Regions from separate parts of the Flavobacterium facile genome, predicted to be linked through region 1. Evidence: riboswitches for the same ligand, from Rfam matches in the RefSeq annotation. Region 1 holds a riboswitch; the other holds the start of a gene.
What was found. A riboswitch is a leader RNA that binds a small molecule or an ion and turns the genes downstream of it on or off. The one in region 1 is predicted to bind S-adenosylmethionine.

Region 2: another riboswitch for S-adenosylmethionine. It lies ahead of UEQ13_RS10970 (Na+/H+ antiporter NhaC family protein); the one in region 1 lies ahead of UEQ13_RS00850 (homocysteine S-methyltransferase family protein).

What each region holds. Positions count from the first base shown of each region.
Region 1 covers NZ_JAZAYT010000022.1:30,774-34,049, forward strand. The annotation lists gene UEQ13_RS00850 (homocysteine S-methyltransferase family protein) at 1-847, opposite strand, end outside; SAM riboswitch class I at 959-1,067, opposite strand; partial or broken gene UEQ13_RS00855 (ACT domain-containing protein) at 1,217-2,761, opposite strand; gene UEQ13_RS00860 (alpha/beta fold hydrolase) at 2,803-3,276, opposite strand, start outside.
Region 2 covers NZ_JAZAYT010000034.1:94,100-97,375, reverse strand. The annotation lists gene UEQ13_RS10975 (MFS transporter) at 1-1,261, shown strand, start outside; SAM-I-IV-variant riboswitch at 1,410-1,504, shown strand; gene UEQ13_RS10970 (Na+/H+ antiporter NhaC family protein) at 1,570-2,880, shown strand; gene creD (cell envelope integrity protein CreD) at 2,950-3,276, opposite strand, start outside.

The DNA.
Region 1 (3,276 bases):
CATTTGGCAAACCTGCATTTGGATGCGCCGAAATATTCAATTGTGTGTGATGTGCCAATCGTTTTAGATAGGGTTTCAACTGATCTGCACCTAAAGCGCAATTGAAACCAACGCTTAACAACGGAATATGTTGAATGGAAATTAAAAACGCTTCCACCGTTTGACCTGATAACGTTCTTCCTGAAGCATCCGTAATCGTTCCAGAAACCATGATTGGAATATCTAAGTTTCTTTCTTCTTTAACTTCTTCGATAGCAAAAAGTGCGGCTTTCGCGTTTAAGGTATCAAAAATCGTTTCTACTAAAAGTACGTCTGAACCTCCATCAATTAAGGCATTGACTTGTTGCTTATACGCAATTCGTAAATCGTCAAAAGTTACGGCACGATAGCCTGGATCATTTACATCTGGCGACATAGAAGCAGTTCTGTTTGTGGGTCCGATCGAACCTGCAACAAAGCGCTTTTTATCTGTAAATTCATCAGCCACTTCACGAGCAATTTTGGCGGATTGGTAATTTAATTCGTATACCAAATCTTCCATGTGATAATCGGCCATTCCAATTGTAGTTCCTGAAAAAGTATTGGTTTCCACAATATCAGCGCCCGCTTGAAAATACAAACGATGCACTTCTTTTACTGCTTCTGGTTGTGTGATAGAAAGTAAGTCGTTATTGCCTTTTAATGGATGAGGAAAATCTTTGAAACGTTCGCCACGAAAATCTTCTTCTTCAAATTTATTGCGTTGTAACATCGTACCCATTGCACCATCCAGAACTAAAATTCTTTCTTTAATGGCTTGATAGATGTTACTTTTAGATGTTAAAGTTGATGTGTTCGTATTTGACATTTTAATGCTATTTGTTAGAAATAAAAAATTATTCATGCGTTGTTTCACGCGTTAAAATTGAAACGTGTGTAAACTTAAAATTGATATCAGCGAAAAGTGGTGAAAATTTTCTGGTTATCTGTTTCCGATAAAAAAATCGGAATAGAATGTAGCACCTTCTACAAGTGTAGGGTTGCTAAGGTTTCGCAGGGTCTAATCCCTCCACCTTTCGTGATAACAATCATTATGTTTATGAACGTTGCAAAGGTAACAAAAAAATATAAAAAAGAAATATTTTCTAAATTTTAATTAAAAAAAGAGGGTAAATAGTTTTTTATCCTTTAATAACAATAAAAAAAAGAATAAAAAACTACTGAAAATTCTTTTAAGTTATATTTTATCGATAATTCTCAAAATATCACCAAAAACGCCTCGAGCTGTTACAGACGCTCCTGCTCCTGCTCCTTGAATTACGATAGGTCTTTCCCCGTAGGATTCGGTATATATTTCAAAAATGGAATCCGAACCTTTTAATTGCCCTAGAGCTGAATTTTCAGAAACAGAAACTAATTTAACTTCTAAATTTCCTTTATCTTGTTGTAAATCGCCAGACAGTTCTCCGATATAACGCAGCACATTTCCTTTCTCCTGATTTTCTTTAATTGTTTTATAATGAAAATCTAACAGTTGCAAATTTTCTAAGAAATTAGATGTAGTTAACGATCTTAATTCCACTGGAATTAAATTCTGGACATCAATTTCATTCAATTCGTTTTGCAAATCTAATTCGCGTGCTAATATCAGTAATTTTCTGGCTACGTCGTTTCCACATAAATCTTCACGTGGATCTGGCTCTGTGAAACCTAAAGCAATCGCTTCTTTCAACACTTCACTAAATGGTTTATCTTCCACTGAAAAATGATTAAAAATATAACTCAACGTCCCAGAAAAAACCCCTTTAATTTTGGTGATATTTTCTCCTGAAAGGTGCAATAATTTAATCGTATCAATTAAAGGTAAACCGGCACCAACGTTGGTTTCGTACAGATAATTTTTTTGATTATCTTGTAAAACCTGACGAATTTCTTTGTAGAAACCATAACTTAAGGTATTGGCAATTTTATTAGAAGAAACTACATCGAAACCACTTTCAATTAGTGTGACATAATTTTCTACGAAACTGCTACTTGCGGTATTATCCACTGCGATTAAATTTTCTAAATGATTTTCTTTCGCATATTTAATAATATCCTGAACCCCGTAAGCTTCTCCGTTAGTTGCTATTTCAGATTTCCAATTTTCATTGATTCCTGTTTCATTAATTACCAATTTTGTAGAATTCGCAATCGCAAAAATATTCAGTTTGATTCCCTTTTTGATTTCAATGTTTTTTGCTGAAGATAAAACCTGATCAATCAAAGTCGAACCTACTAATCCGTGTCCGAAAATCGCAATATTAATTTTTTTTGACAAACCGAAAATACCTACATTAATTACATTCAAGGCGCGTTTTAAATCGGTTTTCTTCACTACCAAACTCACACTATTTCCTGTAATGATATTATTAAATAAAATAGGTGTGATTTTATTTCGTATTAAAGAGGAATACAACTTGTGAAACGTACTTAAATCTTGACCTGCAATTGAAATTGCTGCGATATTGTTATCTACGGAAACTTTACTTACATCCCCAAAAAGAAATTCTTTAGAAAATTCTTTTTCCAAACCTTGCAAAGCTTCTGCTGCTCTATCACTATTAACCACAATTCCAATTCCTCTTTCCGAAGAACCTTGCGAAATAATACTTACACTTATTTTCAAAAAGGCCATTACGCTAAAAATTCGCGCATCGATACCTGGTTTACCCAATAATCCTTTTCCTTCTAAATTGACTAAAGAAACATTATCCAAAACGGATAATTCTTTAATTCCTTTGTACTTGAATCCTTTTTCTTCTGATTTTAAATTTGACATCGTTAGTGTGTTTGTTTAGTGTTAAAAATTGTTTTTAAAATATTGTTTAATCTTTCATATTCTATCAAAAAAGCATCGTGTCCGTGAATGGAGTTTATTTCGTGATAGGTTAAATTTTTCGTGAGGTTACTTAATAAATTATGCGTTTTTATGTTTTCATTTGGTGCGAAAAAATAATCACTATTAACAGCTATTTGGTGAATTTTTGTCGGACTGATTTTTGCGAAATCTTGCAAATCTTTTTTCGTCGTGTTTTCACCAATGGTTTTTAACAGATGATTCATTAATTTATAAGCACTTAATTCGAATCGACTTGTTAATTTTTCACCGTGATGTAACAACCAAGATTCGACTTTATAACTATTTTGATTGTCATTTCTTTCCGAATTAAATTTCGCCGTTAGTGATTCTGGTGTTCTATACAAAAGCATCGCGTGTAATCTCGCATCATGAATTGGATTTTTAGAATTATTCAG
Region 2 (3,276 bases), on a different contig from region 1:
TGGAAGTGCCAAAGCCGTTTCAGATGAACAGATTAAAAGTTTGCCTTTAGATAAAGTAGTAATTTTGTATGTAGTTGTTGGTTTGTTATTTGTTGGCTCAGCAGCTTTATTCTATTTTTCGAAAAAAGTTCCTGCTGGAATTGCTACAGAACCAATGGAAAAAGCCAATAAAGCTTTAAGAACTTTGGTGATTATGACAGTTCTATTAGGTGTGATGTTTACTCCAATTTTCCAAAGTTATAAAAGTGTTGAAGCTTTGAAAATTGAAACTTTGAATAAAGAAATTGATCAGGCAAAAGAAACATTAAAAGTGGCTAGATTCACAGAAGAAGGTTTGATAAATCATAATGCGGCTATTAGTCAGAAAGAAGCTGAAGTTTCAGCCTTAAAAGTTCCTTTAGAACAATCTCGTATGTTATGGCTTTCAGGAGCACTATTAGTTGTTTTAGGCGGAATTTTATATTCCTATTTATCAGCTAAGAAAAATGTAAACGGTTGGGGAGCGATGCAATATCCGCAATTGGTTTTGGGAATGTTAGCCATTTTCGTTTATGTTGGAGTAGAAGTGGCAATCGGAAGTAATTTAGGAGAATTATTAAAATTACAAGAATTCGGAAGTATGCAGTCTTCTGATATTGCGCCCTATATTTCTATGTATTGGGGTGGATTAATGATTGGTCGATGGGCTGGAGCTATTTCAGTTTTTAATTTACAAGGATTTAAAAAAACAATTGCTTTAATCATTGTGCCATTAATTGCTTTTGCAGTTATTTTAGGTGTGAATATCATTTCTGGAAAAGACATGAAACCTTTGTATTATTATGTGGTTTGTATTTTTGTTCAAATTATTGCTTTTTTCTTAAGTAAAGATAAACCAGCAAGAACTTTAATGATTTTCGGAAGTTTTGGTATTATCGCTATGTTAATTGGTTTGTTTTCAACCGGAACAGTTGCTATTTATGCCTTTTTAGCGGGTGGATTAGCATGTAGTATTATGTGGCCAGCTATTTTTAGTTTATCAATTATTGGTTTAGGAAAATATACGTCTCAAGGTTCTGCTTTTTTAGTGATGATGATTTTAGGTGGTGGAATTATTCCTCCAATTCAAGGAAAATTATCTGATATTATTGGGATTCACCAATCGTATATTGTAGCTGTTGTTTGTTTTGCTTATTTAACTTTATTTGCCATTTTGGTTAAAGGAATTTTGAAAAAACAAAACATTGATGTAGATGCAATTGAAGTAGAAGGAAGCCATTAATTTCAATATGTATTCATATAAACTCCGTTAGTCTTTTAGATTAGCGGAGTTTTTTTTTAGATATCCTGTTTATATCATTAACAATCTTTAAAATTAAGTTAAGTTTTTCAAAAATATTTTTTTAGATTTTTTTTTAACTTACTTTTGCACCCGTTATCACGAATCTTTCAAAGATAGCAACCTGCAACAACAAGCAAGGTGCTAAAACGATAAGCCAATTTATTTGGAAAAAATGTTGTTTACTTTCATTTTTATTGTTTTTTGATGAATTATTCGTGTGAAATAATTTTAATAGAAAATAATATTTTATGAATTCAAATCAAAATCAAGGCAGTCTTTATGCTTTGTTGCCTTTGGCAGTTTTTATTTTCACTTTTTTAGGAAGTGGAATTTTATTTAATGATTTTTATGCTTTGCCTTCTTCTGTGGCTGTAACGTTAGGAATTATTGCCGCTTTTATTTTATTTAAAAATAGTACAGATGAAAAAGTAGATCAATTGATTGCAGGTTGTGGAGATTCCAAAATTATCACCATGTGTTTGATTTATCTTTTAGCTGGTGCTTTTGCGACTGTAACTTCTGTAACTGGAGGTGTTGATGCCGTTGTAAATTTAGGGATAGAAAATATTAATTCTTCTTTTTTTCCTTTAGGAATTTTTGTCATTGCCTCTTTTTTATCTACCGCTACGGGAACTTCTGTAGGTTGTATTGTTGCTTTAGGTCCTATTGCTATTTCGTTGGCAGATAAATCGGGAGCTTCTTTGCCTTTAATTGGTGGTGCTTTATTAGGTGGTGCCATGTTTGGCGATAATTTATCTATGATTTCGGATACTACTATTGCGGCTACTCAGTCGTTAGAATGTCAGATGAAAGATAAGTTTAAGATTAACTTATTAATTGCTTTACCAGCGGCTATATTAACGCTTTTGGTCTTACTGTTTTTAGGTTATGGTGGCAGTCAAATTCCTGTACAAGCTGGTAGTTATCAATTGATTTCTATTTTACCTTATATTATAGTAATTGTTTTAGCTGTCATCGGTATAAATGTTTTCGTCACTTTAATTATTGGAATTGTTGCAGCTGGTATTTTAGGATTTACGATTGGTGATTTTACAATATTAACTTTTTCTAAAGCCATTTATCAAGGATTTACGAGTATGACAGATATATTTCTGTTGTCGATGTTAACCGGTGGTTTGGCTACTTTGGTTGAAAAAGCAGGTGGTATTGCTTTTTTATTACATCAGATTAAAAAACGTTTAAAATCAAAACGTTCTGCACAAATGGGTATTGGTGCACTTGTAGGTTTGGTAAATGTGGCTATTGCGAACAATACGGTTTCGATTGTAGTAACAGGTGGAATCGCTAAAGAAATTAACGATGAATTTGGACTTAATGCTAAAAAAACAGCAACCATTTTAGATATTTTTTCATGTATTTTTCAAGGTTTATTACCTTACGGTGCTCAGGTTTTATTAATCATTAGTTTTTCAAAAGGAGCGTTAAGTTGGATAGATTTAGTGTCTAATGCTTGGTATTATTTCTTTTTATTTTTAGTTACAATTTTAGCTATTTATACCAAATTTTGGGATAAATGGATTGTTAGATACATCAAATAATTTCTCAAATTAGAATTTTAAAACTCCGATAGTTTCTAAACGCTATCGGAGTTTTTTTATGTTTTCAAATTACTTCCAATCAATCTTTCTTGAAAAGTACATTACGGCTGCTAAAATGGCAAATAAACCAATACTTCCGACTAATAAAGCATAATCTTCTAATTGTATGATTACAAAGATAAACGAATACAACACACTTAATGAAATCGCAATAAAGGTTGGGAATTTCTTATTCTTCAAAATCGAAATCGAATACAAGGAAATCAAAGCAATTACGGCAATGGCAGCGATGATGTAAGCCAACGAAAAGCTACTGTGTTCAGTAATGGAAATCAATAACGTGTAAAACATAATTAAAGCAATTCCTATCATAGAATATTGAAAAATATGAATGTT